3 regions of the Marinomonas algae genome follow, and region 3 is predicted to be linked to each of the others. Evidence: predicted binding sites of a transcription regulator. Region 3 holds the regulator's gene; each other region holds the start of a gene.
What was found. Region 3 encodes LexA, which represses DNA repair genes until DNA is damaged. Its sites were predicted from a motif close to TACTGTNTANNTANACAGTA; they were not measured.
Positions count from the first base shown of each region.

Region 1: ACMUMQ_RS13880 (DNA topoisomerase III) is a predicted target of LexA. The motif match lies at 734-753, and genes of this name have one in related genera.
Region 2: recN (DNA repair protein RecN) is a predicted target of LexA. The motif match lies at 2,812-2,831, and genes of this name have one in related genera.

Region 1 is NZ_JBLIXK010000012.1:34,419-40,499, forward strand. It holds gene ACMUMQ_RS13880 (DNA topoisomerase III) at 1-724, opposite strand, end outside; gene ACMUMQ_RS13885 (hypothetical protein) at 834-1,055, opposite strand; gene ACMUMQ_RS13890 (FKBP-type peptidyl-prolyl cis-trans isomerase) at 1,244-1,864, shown strand; gene ACMUMQ_RS13895 (GNAT family N-acetyltransferase) at 1,967-2,383, opposite strand; gene ACMUMQ_RS13900 (JmjC domain-containing protein) at 2,399-3,589, opposite strand; gene purB (adenylosuccinate lyase) at 3,684-5,057, opposite strand; gene ACMUMQ_RS13910 (NADP-dependent isocitrate dehydrogenase) at 5,243-6,081, opposite strand, start outside.
Region 2 is NZ_JBLIXK010000001.1:876,559-882,639, reverse strand. It holds gene ACMUMQ_RS04125 (RnfH family protein) at 1-208, shown strand, start outside; gene ACMUMQ_RS04120 (outer membrane protein assembly factor BamE) at 211-525, opposite strand; gene fur (ferric iron uptake transcriptional regulator) at 595-1,005, shown strand; gene recN (DNA repair protein RecN) at 1,115-2,785, opposite strand; gene ACMUMQ_RS04105 (sensor domain-containing diguanylate cyclase) at 2,981-4,741, shown strand; gene grpE (nucleotide exchange factor GrpE) at 4,982-5,560, shown strand; gene dnaK (molecular chaperone DnaK) at 5,662-6,081, shown strand, end outside.
Region 3 is NZ_JBLIXK010000006.1:76,977-83,057, forward strand. It holds gene ACMUMQ_RS10120 (protein adenylyltransferase SelO) at 1-815, opposite strand, end outside; gene ACMUMQ_RS10125 (DEAD/DEAH box helicase) at 843-2,204, opposite strand; gene dinG (ATP-dependent DNA helicase DinG) at 2,325-4,448, opposite strand; gene lexA (transcriptional repressor LexA) at 4,518-5,138, shown strand; gene ACMUMQ_RS10140 (hypothetical protein) at 5,207-5,473, opposite strand; gene ACMUMQ_RS10145 (DUF6586 family protein) at 5,476-5,943, opposite strand; gene topA (type I DNA topoisomerase) at 5,940-6,081, opposite strand, start outside.

The DNA of each region.
Region 1 (6,081 bases), on a different contig from region 3:
GCAGCCACTTTGCTTGAAATCTTGCTTTCAGATTTGTTTCTACTTGAGCCCAGACTTGGAAGTAATCCTTCGGAATAAAGTGTTCTCGTTCCTTGTCTCTCGCCGCCACAAGTCCCAATACCGGCGTTTGCACTCGGCCAATGGATAGAACGCCTTGATAGCCAGCTTGTCGGCCTCTAATGGTATAGGCTCTAGTAAGGTTTAAACCAAATAACCAATCGGCTCTGGCTCTCGCTAAGGCTGAACGGGAAAGAGCAGCGAACTCGCTGTTTGGACGTAAGTTGTTTAGTGCTTTTTTGACGGCGCTTGGTGTTAGGTCATTAATCAGGAGGCGTTGAGTATTTTGCAGTTTGAGCTTAGGCACTTTGGTGAAATAAATGACCTCATCAACTAACAGCTGACCTTCCCTGTCTGGGTCACCTGCATGAACAAGATGTGTTGCTTTTTTAATGAGTTTTTTTAAAACACCTAGCTGTTTTTTTGTGTTGGCTTTTTCTTGCCATTGCCAGTCGGTTGGGATAATTGGCAGATGATCCAAGCTCCATGATTTAAAGATAGGATCATATTGATGAGGTTCAGCTTGCTCTAGCAAATGCCCAATACACCAGCTAATACAGTCTCCATTAGGCAACCAAATACAGCCGTCTTCTTTTTTCTGTGGTGATGGGAGGGCGGCTGCAATGGCGCGAGCAAGGCTTGGTTTCTCTGCAATATAAAGAATCATGAATACACTTACTGTTTATATATACAGTAAGTGTATCGAACAAATGTAACCTTGACTAGAGTGGCGTTGCTTTATTGAATCCGCTGAGAGAAGTGAAAGGTGTGTCGATTTAGCTTTTTATTTTCTGATTTGTATTCACCACTACCGTATTTGTTTGGTGTGATGTACTTGAGACATTATCAAGTTGAGGACGATCAATGTGATTCGCAAATAAAAAGCTACTGATAGCCGATAAAAATAAGAAGCTGATGAATAGCATGCCCCAATAGTCAGAAGATTTTTTGCTGACTCGATTTTGTATGGTTGATGGTATAAAGCGCTTCGTTTTCATAATGGGTTCCTTCGCTCAATGAATGCATTAAATGATAATGGATATCATTTAATAAATCTATCGATTTAATATAAAAAATATTAATCCAGCAGCGGCAGTTTAATGGTTTTGAAAAATGAGCCCATGTGATTCTGGCTATGTTACAATTTGCGCTCAATTTTATGTGTAACGAATAAGAGAGTGTAAACATGTCTGAACTGTCGTTCGATTCGAATGAAGCAAAAATCGCATACGGTATTGGTCGCCAAATTGGTGATCAACTACGTGGTAGTGACCTTGGAGAATTATCTCTAACGCATCTTTTTGCTGCGATTGAAGATTCTTTGAATCAAGCTGAAATGCGCGTTCCAGGTGAAGAATTGGAAGCAGCTTTTGCAGAACTTCAGCAAAAAATGGAAGAAAAAGCTCGCGCTGGATCTGAAGAAACAGTAAAAGCTGGCGAAGCATTCCTTGCAGAAAACAAAGCAAAAGATGGCGTTCAAACAACAGAAAGCGGTTTGCAGTTCGAAGTTCTTGAAGAAGGTACTGGCGCAACTCCTAGCCTTGAATCAACCGTTCGTGTTCATTACGAAGGTCGCTTGATTGATGGTCAAGTATTCGATAGCTCAATTGCCCGTGGCGAGCCAATTGAATTTCCTCTAACTGGCGTTATTGCTGGTTGGACTGAAGGTCTTCAGTTGATGAAAGAAGGCGCGAAATACCGCCTAACAATTCCAGCTGAATTGGCTTACGGCGCACAAGGCGCAGGCGCAATGATTCAGCCTTTCTCTGTTCTACAGTTCGATGTTGAGCTAATTGCTGTTGTTTAATTAGCGATTTAGAACGAAAAAAACGAGCTTTCTAATACAGAAAAGCTCGTTTTTTTTATGTCTAAAAAAAGCAGTAAATTTAAACTTAAGTGCAAAGGCTGGTTATATTTCCCGCTCCATTCGGACGTGCATTTTTCCTGCTTCTAGAAATATCTTACCGTCAGAACGGAAGCTTTGCTTTGTGTAAAACTGCTGGGCATCGACTTGGGCATTGAGGAAAACTTTTCTGAGCCCCATTTCTCTCGCGACTTTGATGGCTCTAGCCGTCAGCATTTCACCGTAGCCTTGGTGTCGATAAGCAGGCAACACTGCTAAACGACCTAACTGGCCTTCTTCTGTCAACCGACAAGTTCCTGTCGGTACAGCTGTTGTGCCAAAAGTCACAAAGTGAACGGCATCTTCATCATGGTCATCCCATTCGTCTTCTGGGTCGATGCCTTGTTCAATAATAAAGACTTGTTTGCGTACAAAGGTTATTTGGTCTTTGCTGCTGTTCCAGTCCGAAGTTAATACCTTCACTTTGTTCTCCTGTTTTTATTCTGGCGCGACGAGTTCAATAACGCCTTGTTGGCGAATAAAAAATCGTACAAGAGGCTCTAAGTCATCGTTTTGGCTTAAGTCTAAACCAGAAAAATCAAATTCAACCTGATCTGTAATTGCTTGAACAAATGGGGCTAATTCACTGTCCAGATTAATACTTTCACCGTTGCAGAAAACCGTCACATGATTTTCTTTGTCATTGAGATAGTAGCAAATACGCGCGTCACCAGGGCGAATAAAGGTTCGGCCTTGAATTGCATTTTGAAACGCTTTATCTAAGTCGCTTGAGTTTAGCGGCGCTAAATATTCAGGGTATTTGCTTTCGCTCATGGTTTCGCCTAACCAGTTTGCTAATACGTCAGGCTGATTTATGAGCTTAGCCAATTCAGCTTGCAAATAGGAAATATCATCTTGATGTATTTCAGCGCTGTGATCGCGATTTCCTGTTTCTGGTGCCGCAAAGCGGTTTTTGACATTGATGTTTTCGCACAGTTTGTCGCGAACCCCTGTCAACGCATCTTGTATGCTTGGTGCACGGAAGCCGACAGAATAGGTCATACATTCGTCGTCTAAAGCGCGACCATTGTGGGCGAAGTTAGGCGGTAAATACAAAATATCACAGGCTTCTAACTCCCAATCCATTTCTGGGTTTACAGAGAAGTTATCTAAAATGTGTAGAGAGATATCCGCAATGGCTGAGTCTTGATATTCCTCAGGCGGCAGAACTTGCCAGCGGCGTTTACCAGCAACTTGAATTAAGAAAACATCGTATTGATCATAATGAGGGCCAACGCTGCCACCTTCGGTTGCGTAGCTGATCATGACATCATCAAGGCGCCAGCTTGGGAGGAATTGGAATTGCTCTTTTAATGCCTGAATCTCAGGAACCCAGTGATCAACCGCTTGAACGAGAAGTGTCCATTCTTTTTCTGGTAAGTTAGCAAAGGTGTCTTCGTCAAATGGCCCTTGTTGTGTTTCCCATGGCGTTTTTCCATTTTCAATCACGAGGCGTGACTCGACTTCTTCTTCCATCGCCATGCCGGCGAGTTCGTCTGCTTCTAGTGGCACTTCAAAGTCTGACAGACCAGCACGAATGAGAAGAGGCTTCTTTTGCCAATATTCATTCAAGAATGTTTGTGCTGTCATTCCGCCAAGAATGGTTAACGGCGTATCTAGGTCTATCATAGGTTTCTCGTAAAAATATAAAGAGTCAGTTGGAAGTGTAAGACAAAAAAGAGCCGATAAATCGGCTCTTTTTTAAGGCTATAAAAAGTAAAGCTTAGTTGCGAATGGCTTTCGCTTGCGCAACGGCATTACCAATGTATGTGCCTGGTGTTAAGGTTTTTAGTTCCGCTTTCGCGGCTTCTGGCATGTCTAATGTTTCAACAAAAGCTTCAATTGTAGCTTGGTCAATGACACGGCCACGAGTTAGCTCTTTTAGTTTTTCATAAGGAGACTCAATGCCGTAACGACGCATCACAGTTTGAATTGGCTCAGCCAAAACTTCCCATGCCGCATCTAAGTCTGCATCTAGGCGAGGCGCATTGATTTCAAGCTTGCTGATGCCTTTTAGCGTGGATTGGTAAGCAATTAAGCTGTGAGCTAAGCCAACACCTAGGTTACGCAATACAGTTGAATCTGTTAGGTCACGCTGCCAGCGAGAAATTGGTAATTTCGCGCTTAAGTGTCCCATAATTGCATTCGCAATGCCCAAGTTACCTTCAGAGTTTTCGAAGTCAATTGGGTTGACTTTATGCGGCATGGTAGAAGAGCCGATTTCGCCTGCAATGGTTTTTTGTTTGAAGAAGCCCATAGAAATGTAGCCCCAAACATCACGATCGAAATCGATCAAAATCGTATTGAAACGACAGATAGCGTCGAACAATTCTGCGATGTAATCGTGTGGCTCGATTTGAGTCGTGTAAGGGTTCCACGTTAAGCCCAAAGAGGTCACAAAATTTTCTGCGTGTGCTTGCCAATCCACATCTGGGTAAGCTGAAAGGTGAGCGTTGTAGTTACCCACCGCGCCGTTGATTTTGCCTAAAAATTCAACGTTTTGGATTTGCTTAAGCTGACGGCTAAGACGTGCAGCAACGTTCGCCATTTCTTTACCCATGGTAGATGGAGAGGCTGTTTGACCATGAGTACGAGACAGCATAGGTTGCTCAGCATGTTCAATAGCTAGGTCTTGAATGGCTGTAATGATGTTGTTTAACTCTGGAGTAATGCCTTCTTCCAAAGCTTCACGAAGCATCAAAGCGTGAGACAAGTTATTAATGTCTTCCGATGTACAAGCAAAGTGAACAAATTCAGAAATTGCAGCCAATTCTGCGTTGTCTGCCATTTTGTTTTTAATGAAATACTCAACCGCTTTCACATCGTGATTGGTGGTTTTCTCAATGTCTTTAATCGCTTGAGCATCGGCTTCACTGAAGTTGTCTGCTAATTGGTCTAAGAAAGTGCTGGCTTGAGCACTAAGAGCAGGAACTTCAACAATTTGTGGGTGACTGGCAAGAGCCTGTAGCCAGCGAACTTCAACTATGACTCGCATACGTAGCAAACCGTACTCGCTTACTGAGCGACGTAATACGTTTGTTTTCGATCCGTAACGACCGTCGATAGGGGAAATTGCATTTAAGCTAGTTAATTCCATTGAGATAACGCCTCGAACATGGTTTTCAGGGAGCCGCTATTATAGGCAAAAGAGGCGAGGTAATACAGGGAGTAGGCGATGGTATAGGCATAAAAAAAGCCCAGATTTCGTTTAAATAGAAATATCTAAACGACATCTGGGCTTAGTGTTACTTAAACCTCTCTAAATCGAGAGAAGGTTTAGGCTTACAGTGTAGCCAAAGCTTGGTTGAATGTAGCGCTTGGGCGCATGACTTTTTCAACCGCATCTAGGTCAACATGGTAGTAACCAGATAGACCTGCTGGTTTACCTTGTACTGCAGCCAGTTCAGCAACGATTGTGTCTTCTTTCGCTGTTAGCTCTTTTGCCAATGGTGCGAATTTCGCAGCAAGGTCAGCGTTTTCAGTTTGTGCTGCTAGCTCTTGAGCCCAGTACATTGCTAGGTAGAAGTGGCTACCACGGTTGTCGATACCGCCAACTTTACGAGAAGGAGACTTGTTAGTGTCTAGCAATTTGCCTGTTGCTTTATCTAGGCATTTCGCAAGAACTTTTGCTTTCTCGTTGTTGTTCTTGATGCCAAGCTCTTCAAAAGAAACCGCCACAGCCAAGAATTCACCAAGTGAATCCCAACGTAGGTAGTTTTCTTCCATTAGCTGTTGAACGTGCTTAGGAGCAGAACCACCCGCGCCAGTTTCATACATGCCGCCGCCGTTTAGCATTGGAACGATAGACAACATTTTCGCAGACGTACCAAGTTCCAAGATTGGGAACAAGTCAGTTAGGTAATCACGTAGGATGTTACCTGTTACTGAAATCGTGTCTTCGCCACGAATGATGCGTTCCATAGAGAAACGGATCGCTTCGTTGTAAGGCATGATGCGAATGTCTAGGCCTGTTGTGTCGTGGTCTTTTAGGTAAAGCTCTACTTTCTTACGAAGTTCGTTATCGTGAGAACGTTCTTCTTCTAACCAAAACACAGCTGGTGTGTCAGATTGACGAGCACGAGTAACGCCAAGTTTTACCCAGTCACGGATTGGAGCGTCTT
Region 2 (6,081 bases), on a different contig from region 3:
TACTGTTCGCGATGCAGTACGTCGTTCAAATATAACGACATTTTTTCCTAACATTGATGTGGAAACGATCAAGGTAGGTATTTTCGGTAAAGCGGTAAGAAATGCTGACGATCAAGTATTAAAAGAAGGTGAGCGTGTAGAGCTGTACCGAGAACTGAAGGTTGACCCTAAACAAGCTAGAGCCAACCGAGCAGCAAAAAACAGCTAAGCTTAGTTGTTTTTGATTTGTGTTAAAACACCGTCACTGAAGGTAAGCACTAGGTTGTTCACTTCACTGGTTTTGGTGTCTGTTGCTGGATGAAGAACAGTAAACATATAATGCCATTCGTCTGGTTTAAATGTGTCTCTTATCATAGGATTACCTAGTAGGTAAGTGACTTGAGATTCAGACATGCCAACTTCTAGCTGTGATAGTTGCTCCTGTGTCACAAGGTTCCCTTGAGTAACTGGAACTTTGTAAGGTGTAAATAAACTGCATGCACTGAGTGAAAGTGCGGCACATAAAATTAAAACTGATTTTTTCATTTGTATTATCCTTACTCTGGTGTGCTAATGATAAAGTAATTATCAACAAGAACGAATAGAGAATGACTCATGACTAGCGAAAATCAAGAGCTAAAGAAAGCGGGACTCAAGGTAACTTTGCCACGAGTGAAAATTTTACAGATCCTTGAGAGTGCAGGCGAGCGCCATATGAGCGCTGACGATGTATATCGTACTCTGCTTGATCAAGGCGAAGACGTAGGTTTAGCAACGGTTTATCGCGTGTTAACTCAATTTGAAACAGCGGGCTTGGTTCAGCGTCATCACTTTGAAGCTGGCACAGCGGTGTTTGAATTGGCGAAAGGCGATCATCACGATCACATGATTTGTTTGGATAGTGGTCGAGTAATTGAGTTTGTTGACCCTATTATTGAAAAACGTCAGCACGAAATCGCGGAAGAGCATGGCTTCGAGATTGAAGACCACAGTTTGATTTTGTACGTACGTCCAAAACAAAAGTAAGCACTGGCTTTTAAAAGATTTACTCTTTAAAGCTTTGCTCTATAAAAAAGGAGGTTAAGTTTAATGCTTAACCTCCTTTTTATTTCGCTGTGTGGTAACTTTTTCTGAGTTATTGAAGCTGTACGTTACCTAGCATTTCTCTGGCGTGGGCGAGCGTTTGTTCTGTCAGTTCTAAGCCGCCAAGTAAACGGGCAATCTCTTGTGTGCGATCTTGATCTTTGAGTAAGTCCACTTGTGACGAAGTGGCTTCATTAGACACGTTTTTACTTACTCTTAAGTGTTGATTACCTTGCGCGGCCACTTGAGCTAAGTGAGTAACGCAGAATACTTGGCCACGTTTACCAACAGATCGCAACATGCGTCCAACCACTTCAGCAATACCACCACTGATACCCACATCGACTTCATCGAAGACGAGGGTTGGAATAATAGACGTGTGTGCTGTGACCACTTGAATGCCCAAACTGATGCGAGACAATTCACCACCTGACGCAACTTTCCGTAAAGGTTGAGCGGGTTGCCCTGGGTTGGAAGCAATCATGTATTCAATGTCTTCGAAACCATTGGCTGTGACTTGGTTTAATGGTTGGCATTGAATAAAGAATCGAGCATGAGGCATGCCTAGACCATGAATTTGCTCTTCTACTTTTTTGGCTAAATCGTCTTTGGCTGTGATGCGTTTTTCTGTCAAAGTTGTCGCCAATGCTGTGAGTGTTTCATAGGCTTGTTCTTCTTTTTCTTTCAACGCTTCTAGGCTTTCTTCGCTGCCTTGCAGTCCTTCTAACTCTTCTTCAACGCTTTCTCTCAGTGAAATCAAGGCTTCTGGTAAGACTCTGTGTTTGCGTGCTGTATCGTAAATGTCGGACAAACGTTGCTCTATTTCAGCTAATCGCTCTGGGTCTTGCTCTAGGGTATCTTGGTAATGATGCAAACTGTCCGCGGCTTCTTGCGCTTGAATGAGAGCGTCGTTCATCATTTCCAGTGCGCTTTCTAGCTCTTTTGTTGCAGGGCGAATTTGGCTTGCGCTGCTAAGAGCTTGATTCAGTAGAGAGCAAATATTGCCTTCGTCGCTATCAATTAAAATATTGCTGGCTTGATAGGCTTTTAACTGAGAGTCGGCAATGTTGGATAAAAAGCTCTGCTCGTTTTCAAGAGATTCAATTTCACCTTCTTTTAAGTCAAGGCGTTGCAACTCTTGTGCTTGATAGGACAGAAGTTGAACTTTTGCGTCTTGTTCAGAAGATCGACTCTGTTTTGCTGACAACTCTTCTTTTAGCTGTCGCCAAATGGTGTGCTGAGCGCTAACTTTTTTTGCTAGATCAGTGAGTTGCCCATAAGCATCCAGTTGTTGCCTTTGAGCATTTTTTTTAAGTAGCGACTGGTGCTCATGTTGACCATGAATATCAACTAGATGGCTGCCAACTTCTTTTAAGTCGCTCAAAGTGCATGGGCGGCCATTAATATAGGCTTTTGAGCGACCTTCTTTGCTGATGACACGACGTAAGATGCAATGCTGATCGTGCTCTAGATCTCTTTCTTCAAGCCATTCATGTACGTGCGGATAATGCTGTATATCGAAGCTCGCACTGATATCGGCTTTTTTCTCTCCGTGCCTGACGACAGCAGCATCCGTACGATCGCCTAAACAAAGCGATAAAGCATCCACCATAATGGATTTACCAGCACCGGTTTCACCTGAAATCACTGTCATGCCTTGTTTAAACTCAAGCTCTAGGGCTTCAGCAATCGCGAAATTGGAAATAGCAATGCTAGTCAGCATAGAGGGCTCCAAAAGAGAAAAAATACATATGGTTATTTATACAGTAGTTGGCTGTTTTTTGACAAGTGCTAGAGTCAGTTATTTCTTTTCTTTTGTTCTGTGTAAAGAGTTTAATAGTATTGGCTGGTGCTTAGAGAAACAGGGTAGTATTGTGTATCTAGTTAACATATTTGGAGAATAAGGCTAAGGATGGGTATGCAGGTGAAGAAGAAAAGACTGACTTTGTTGGTGTTCATTAATGCGCTTTCCTTGGGTGCTATTGCCCTACTTATTATTTCTGCTTTATGGGTAGAAAGTATTTATGAAAAATATGAACTAGACTCCAATCGCCTTGAGCGATCCCATATCAGTCAAGTCAGATCTCAACTGAAAAACCGTGTAGATACACTGGTTAACCTCGCTCAGTATCGAAACAATAAAATTGAACAGGATCTTAAGGATGACTTAAAAAATCGGGTTTATGAACTGAATAGCCTGATGATGGATATTTATACCAGTAATAAGGGTATTAAGTCGGACGATGAGATTAAACAGCTGATACGCGAAACAGTGCGAGGCCTTAGATACAATCAAGGACGAGGTTATTACTTTATCGATACTTTGCAGGGGGATGTAATTCTTTACCCTGTTTACCCTAAATCAGAAGGCACCAATTTATATGATCTGCAAGATGATCTAGGAAATTACCCGCTGCGAGACGAAATAGAAGTAGTGAAGCGTCATGGTCACGGCTTTACAGAAGGTTATTGGAAAAAGCCAGGTGACTCTGAGAATCGCTTTAAGAAAATTGTCTATGTGAAAAAGTTTGCGCCATATGATTGGTATTTCGGAACAGGCGAATACGTCGATGTTGTAAGGCAATCGGTTCAGGAAGAAATGCTGGATTATGTGGATCAACTTAGATTTGGTGAACGTAATAAAGAGTATGCTTTTATTCATGACCGAAAAGGCGTGCAGATTGCGAACGGTGTTTATCCAGAACTAATTGGTAAAGAAAACTATGATCTGACGGATGCGAATGGAGTGAAAATCATCCAGCAGCAATTAGCCTTGACGGAAAAAGCACCGTTTTATGGTTTTTTCTCGCATTTATGGCCAAAAAACACCATGTCTGATCCACAAGGTTATTACAACTCTTTAACTTATGTGGCTGCGATTCCTGAATGGGATTGGGTTGTCGGATCGAATGTCGATATGACTGAGTTACAGGCTGCAATAGAGAAAAACCAACAAGAGCTGAATGACAGATTGCAGTCGAGTATTTTGAATATTTTGTTGTTAATGTTTGGTTTGGGGTTACTTGGTGTTTTGGTGGCGCATTTTACGACCAAGCGGATTCGGCGAGGTATCGAGTTTTTCTCGGATCATATGCAGAAAAGCTCCGCACGAATGAATCTAATTAATCATGACGACGTGACTTATCAAGAGTTTGACGACCTTGCTAAAGTCTTTAATGAAAAGACGGAAAAGATTAATACATTGCTGCATCAAGATGACTTAACGGGCTTATTTAACCGACGGTTTGTTGACGCTAAGCTGCAAGCCTTATTGAACGTCCCAGTATCTGATCAACAATCGTTGGCATTGATCCTTTTTGATATTGATCACTTCAAAAGAATCAACGATGAGTATGGTCACTTGGTTGGGGATGATGCCCTATGTGAAATAGCAAAATGTATCCAATCACAAACCCGTAAACAGGACTTTGTTGGGCGCTTTGGCGGAGAAGAAATACTCGTTATTTTGCCAGATATCTCTAATGATGAAGCCTTGGAAGTAGCGGAGCGTATTCGAGAAAAAGTCGAGAGCTTAACTATTGAAGGTATTGATCGAGTGATTACTGTTAGCGGAGGAATCAGCTGCCGATCTGGAGAAACGCCAGACAAAATGATCACTGAAGCAGATAATAAGCTGTATCAAGCGAAGAAAAATGGTCGTAATAGAATAGTGTCGTGACAATTTATTATTTTTGAACCTGAGTTTGTTGTTCTGTTTAATATTAAGGGCTGCTGTTGCAGCCCTTTTTTATGCTTGTTTTTATTCAGTTTTTTTTATCGGTGGTTGTTCTTTTTTATGCTTTATAAATGAAGTTAAAAAATCCCATAAAATTAATGCGGTTTTACTGTTGAAAGGCAAAAAGCTGTCCCCATATAACCACCACAGAGAATGAATTGTTTCTGTTATTTGGAGTAAAAGATGAGTGATCAGCAGAAAAATCCTAACCTAGAAACGGAGCCAGACTTGAAAAGCGAAACACAAAATGAAGCAGTAGAAGAACTTTTAGAGCCTGAAGCAGAGCTACTAGAAGAAGTTACTGAGAATGATGAGCTTGCTAAAGCATTAGAAGAGGTTGCTCAGTACAAAGAAGCAGCACTTCGTGCTCACGCTGACGCACAAAATGTTCGTCGTCGTGCAGAGCAAGACGTTGAAAAAGCGCACAAGTTTGGTATTGAGAAATTTGCCAAGGCAATTGTTGGTGTTGCAGATAACCTAGAGCGAGCTCTTGCGTCTACGGCAGCAACCGATGAAGAAGATCTTGTTCGTGAAGGTGTAGAGCTAACGCTTAAAGATTTGCTTGAAACCCTAGCGCGCTTCGAAGTGAAAGCGATTGATCCACATGGCGAACCGTTCAACCCTGAATTGCATCAGGCGATGACTATGGTGCCAAATCCAGAACTAGAACCGAATACAGTAATGGATGTGGTACAGAAAGGTTATACGCTTCATGGACGTCTATTACGTCCAGCAATGGTAGTGGTTTCTAGCGCAGCATAATTTACTGTCATTTTTTTGACACTAGGCGCTTGAAATACTCAGAAGCGTACCCAAATACAGAATTATCATTGAAATAAACGAAATTATTGGAGATACAAACGATGGGTAAAATCATTGGTATTGACTTAGGTACAACGAACTCTTGTGTTGCTGTATTAGATGGCGAGAAAGCTCGCGTTATTGAAAATGCTGAAGGTGATCGCACCACGCCTTCCATCGTTGCTTTTGCTGACGATGGTGAAGTACTTGTTGGTCAATCAGCTAAGCGCCAAGCAGTAACTAACCCAACAAACACTTTGTTTGCGGTTAAGCGTTTGATTGGTCGTAAATTTAAAGACGACGTTGTTCAGAAAGACATCTCTATGGTGCCTTACAAAATTATGGCTGCAGACAACGGCGATGCGTGGGTAGAAATTAAAGGCGACAAGAAAGCGCCACCACAAATCTCGGCTGAAGTTCTTAAGAAAATGAAGAAAACAGCGGAAGACTACCTAGGTGAGAAAGTAACAGAAGCAGTTATC
Region 3 (6,081 bases):
TAATCTGAGTGGTTACACACCCAATCTGGCTCATAGTCTTCCATGAATCCATAAGGGCCATAATCAATCGTCTCACCAGTGAATGAGAAGTTATCCGTATTCATCACACCATGCTGAAAACCAACCGCTTGCCATTTAGCCATCATTCGAGCGGTTCGCTTCACCACCTCTTTGAGCATGTTTTCTAATGGAGCGTCTGTTTTCAGACAATCTGGATAGTAATGTTCAAGACAATAGTCAATCAGCTCATTTAGCTGATCCTGCTTTCCCTGATAAAAAAAGTATTCAAAGTGGCCAAATCGAATGTGTCCTTGAGCCACTCTCAACAACATAGCGCCAGCTTCTGGCTGCTCACGATAAACCGCCTCACGACTATCATAAAGCCCCAAAGCACGAGAAGTTGGGATCGACAAAGCGGCCATCGCTTCACTCGCCAAATACTCACGAATACAGGAGCGCAGCACTGCACGACCATCACCGCGACGAGAATAAGGCGTAGGACCAGCACCTTTCATATGCAAATCGTATAAAAGACCGTCTTGACCTCGAACTTCCCCTAGCAACACACCTCGCCCATCACCGAGCTGAGGAGAAAAACCACCAAACTGATGACCAGCGTAAACCATACTTAAACTATGAGGCGCGGCATCTTCACCGCTCAATAAACGCTTAGTTTGGGGGGATTTAATATCGATGGATAAAAACGTGGCGAGCGACTGATTAAATTCAACCAATCGCTGCTCAAGAAGTGGCTGAACGACTGTTTTCGATGAAAACATATCGCCCAACGTTGAAAAGTGATGTTCTAAGTTCATCTTATCTCACTGAAAAGTAAGCGATGTTTATTGAGACATATCTACCATATATTCACAACGGATACTCTCACCGACAACTCTTTCTATTTCCGGAATCATAAAGGCGTCATCTTCACTTGCGAAGCTAACGGATTTACCTAATTCACCGCCACGGCCGGTTCGGCCGATACGGTGAACATAATCTTCTGGATCTTCTGGTAAAGCATAGTTCACAACCAGCTCAACGTTGTCTACGTGAATGCCTCGCCCTGCTACATCAGTCGCAACAAGCACTTGAATAGAACCTTCTTTGAAGTTTTTCAGGGTTTTGACTCGCTTATCCTGAGCGACTTCCCCAGACAAAATAGCGCAGTTAATATTCGCTTTACGCAAACGCTCAAAAAGATCACGAGTTTCATCGCGACGATTCGCAAATATGATAGTGCGTTGACCACCATTTTCTTCAATCAACTGTTTCAAAACAGGCCATTTCTGATCCGCTTCCACAGTATAGATAACTTGCTCAATATTTTTGTTTGTCGCTTCTTTTGGCACAACAGACACTTCTTTCGGGAAGTAAGTCCATTGTTGAGCCAATGCTTGCACGTCTTTCGGGAAAGTCGCACTGAACAGCATAGTTTGTCGTGTTTCTTTCTGTGGTGTCATGCGAATAATGCTTTTTACATCTGGAATGAAGCCCATAGACAACATACGGTCAGCTTCATCTAAAACAAGACATTCCACTTTATTCAAAAGCACTTTACGATTTCGAGCGAAATCCAATAATCGCCCCGGAGTCGCCACTAAGATATCAACATTCTCTGTTTCCAAAGCGATCTTTTGCTTTTCGTAACTCAAGCCACCCACTAATGAAACAACATTCAAATGGCAGTTTGACGTTAGCTTTTCAGCTTCATCGGCAATCTGCAAGGCCAATTCACGAGTCGGAGCAATAATCAAACCACGTGCCAAGTTATTCGCACGTTTTTCTTCTAATGGGTAATCTAAGAAGTCGCTGATCATGGCGATTAGGAAAGCCGCTGTTTTACCTGTACCAGTTTGAGCTTGACCAATAATGTCATAGCCCTGCAAGGTCATCGGCAATGTTTCCGCTTGAATTTCGCTGCAATACTCAAAACCCATTTCAGAAATAGACTTCAACACGCGATCAGGAAGGTTTAAATCATGAAAGCGCAACTTACCTTCAACTTCCGCTACTGGAAAGTCTTCAATAGACCAAATTGGAGCTTTTTTAGAACCACTCTGAGCCTCATCAACAGAATCAGGAGCTTGAGAGTTTTTTGCGTTTACTGGCTTTTCACTGTTGTTTCTAGGGCGCTTATTTGGGCGGCGGCTACGCTTAGGCTTTGCTGTTTTTTCTGATGACACTTCTTGATTTTGGTTTTCCATATTGGAATCTATACGCTTCTATAATGTTTTAAGGTTATATGTTTTTGATGATAAACATTTGTGTAAGGAGTGTACCTAATTGACAAGGCTTTATCACCCTTTGCTTTTTATCTGGCGTGTTTATTGATATCGATAAGGCGGCAAACTGCTGATTAATTGAGACCCATAACGCTTTGTCTTTAAGCGCTTATCCAATATATGGATTTCACCAGAGTCTTTTTCATTTCTCAATAAACGACCGGTTGCTTGAACCAACCTCAAAGATGCATCAGGAATGGTGATTTCCATAAATGGATTACCACCACGCTTTTGAATCCATTCCGCCAACGTTGCCTCAACAGGATCATCCGGAACCGCAAACGGAATCTTAGCAATATAAACTCTTGTTAAGTAATTACCGGGTAAATCAACACCTTCAGCAAAACTGGCTAAGCCGAATAACAAACTGCCTTTGCCGTCATCAATTCGTGATTTATGGGAATCCAGAATAACCCGCTTAGATTGCTCTCCCTGCATCAGTAAAATTTCTTTCAACTTATCAGAAAGAGACAAAGACACTTCTTCCATTTGTCGGCGCGAAGAAAACAGCACTAGACTGCCTTTTTCAATATCCACGGATTTATTTAAGTAAGCGATAATTTCTGCCGTATGTTGCTCAACGCGGTTTGGCTCATTCTCCATATCGGGAACAATCAACAAGCCGTTTTCTTGAAAATCAAATGGACTCAATACTCGCAAATATTCACTTTCACGCGGGACACCAGAGCGCATATTAAAACGATGAAACTGGTTGAGTGCTGTCAGTGTGGCAGAAGTCACCACGGCGCCAAAGCACTTATCCCAAAGTTGCTGCCTCAATGTGTTTGCCGCCAAAATAGGAGAACCACCAAGTTCGACATCCTGCTCCATTCCTTGCCCAGATAAAACCAACCAACGAGCATTAGGCGGATAATTTTGATCATCAACCGTAGAATACAATCGCCACAAGCTGACCGACTGCTCCAATCTACCCAAAATCACACCCAATATTGGCTGCCAAGTTTCTGCTGTTTCCGACGTAATTCCCATGCCTTCATTTTGCTTGGTTTTCTTACATTCATCCTGAATGCTTTCGATGTTATTAAAAAGCTTCTGATAAGAGGTTTGTAAACTGTAAGCCAATTGACGCAGCTCATCTGGTATTAAACCAAACTCAAAACGATGCTGATTGTTTTCCTGATCCAACCCTAAACCCTGAATATAAGGCGCTAAACCTTGTTGAGCATATTGAATAAAGTTAACGATACTTTGTATTTGCTGAGGAATTTTAAGTAAAAGCTGGCCAGTTAAACTGACGTCATCTGTCAGCTCTTGCTTGAGATTGACTAGATTCTTTTCCAATTGACGAAGCCAAGCAATACTCTGCTGCAACCTAACTTCATGACGGAAATGACCAATCGCCTTATCTGGTAAATGATGACCTTCATCAAACACATAAATTGTTTCTTTCGGTGCTGACAAAATCGCACCACCACCAAGAGATAAATCCGCTAAAACCAAGTCATGGTTTGCAACAATTACATCAGCCACTTCAATTTCGGCTCTTGCCTTAAAGAAAGGGCAAGCGGAATAATTAGCACAATTTCGATTCGTACACTGCTGATGATCTGTAGTTAAACGGCGCCAATCTTGCTCACGAATAACGCCTTCCCAATTATCTTTATCGCCGTCCCAACCACCTTCTTCTAACGCCGCATCCATTTCTTGATATAAAGCGGTATTCACATCATCCGACTGTAAATGCTGCTCAAAAAGCCCTGCAAACATATCATCAATTGCTTGCTCTTCTGAGCTTAAAAAGCCCTCTAAATTATTCAAACACAAATATCGGCCTCGCCCTTTAGCTAAGGTATATTTGAAATTCAATTCGGTATGCTCAAGTAAATCAGGCAGCTCTTTGTGGAGAATCTGCTCTTGCAGCGCAACCGTCGCTGTTGAAATAACCAGCTTTAAACCACGCGCTTTCGCAATTGGAATGGCGGCAAGACAATATGAAAGCGTTTTACCGGTTCCTGTTCCAGCCTCAATAACAGCAACATGCTTTTCATCCAGCCTTTCACCTTCCGAGCCTTGCTTAATATTTCCCAATGTACGAGCGATAGCGCCTATCATTTGGCGCTGTCCAGCCCTTGGTTTATGGGACTTCGCATCCAAAGAAGCTCGATATGCGAGTTGAATTTGTTTTTTTAGTTCGTCTGAAAGCATTTATATTATTGAGATTAGTTAAGAATGCTGTATATAATAACAGTTACTGTATAAACAACCAGACTCCTTATGATTAAATTAACCAAAAGACAATCTGACGTACTAGAAACCATTCGTGAATTTATTAATGAAACGGGGTTTCCACCTACTAGAGCAGAAATCGCCCGCCGCCTTGGGTTTAAATCACCCAATGCTGCCGAAGAGCATTTAAAAGCCTTATCCAAAAAAGGGGCGATTGAAATGCTATCTGGCGCCTCTCGTGGGATTCGTCTCATTGAAGAAGCCTCCAATGACGAGCCAGAAGATTTAGGCTTACCAATCATTGGAAAAGTTGCCGCCGGCTACCCTATTCTTGCTCAAGAGAACATTGACTCTCATGTCAACATTCCAGCTAATATGTTTTCACCTCAGGCGGATTACTTCCTATCTGTCTCAGGAACTAGCATGAAAAACATCGGCATAATGGAAGGCGACCTTCTCGCTGTTCACAAAACCAGTACGGTACATAATGGCCAAGTGGTCGTTGCACGCATCGGCGATGAAGTAACAGTAAAACGCTTTGAGCAAAAAGGCAGCATCGTTCGCCTGATTCCTGAAAACGAAGAATACAATGACATCATTGTTGATCTCGAAAGCGAAGACTTTGCCATTGAGGGACTGTCTGTCGGCGTGATAAGACAAGGCCTTTAACAGTTTTTCCACACCAATAGAAAAGCGAAGCATGTGCTTCGCTTTTCTAAATAACAAATAACGATCAATTAATGCAGAATTTTTGGTCGAAATTCTTCATTCTCAAGATATTCAGCACCTTCATCAAAAAAAGATTCGTCTGAATAAACATAATCAATACCTGCATGAAACATACACTTTGCCAGTTCGAAGTAACGATCCTTCAAATAAGATCGAGTGTCGTCTGATATTTGCAATGTTGCTAGCGGTGTCGTTTCCTCACCATCTTCACTGGCTGGTCTCAGCACAATATCGCCATTCTCCAGCTCAACAATTTCTAGGTAGGACTCTTTCATATTCAATACTCTGATGACTCTTCTCTAAAACGCAAAACCAACTCAGCTAAATTCGCCAAATAGAACCCCACTGAAGCGCCCGCATCGTTACCGCGACCAATAAGATTATCGCTGCCCATTACAGACACAGCAGCGCGACACTCCAACTGAGCAAGGTAAGCTTGCTCTAATTGGGCACACCAAGAATCTTTGCGAGAATATAAATCTGCCAATTCACTCAATGCCGGCACTACCATGTGTTTTGATTCTGCCTCTTTCATAAGCACAGAAACATCCAAAGAGCCTGACAGCGAGTAGGCAGTTGAAATCTCCTTCAACAAGCCATTCAATGCACTTTTCAATTGAAAAATGGCTGAGCTTTCTAGCCCAACACTCAACCACTTCTCATCCATATCTTGGCTTTGCTGAATAAAACGTTTTGCTGTATCAATTTTCTGATTGGTTAAACTTGCTAAGCTAACACCACTCATTTCTTTTTGCCTTCCTCGATGACCCATTTAGAGCCAACATAAAAGGCTTTCCAGCCAGTCGGTTTCCCTTCTTCTTCCGTCATAACATATTGCTCTTTGGTTTTACGGCTATAACGAATAATGGTTGGTCGACCTTCT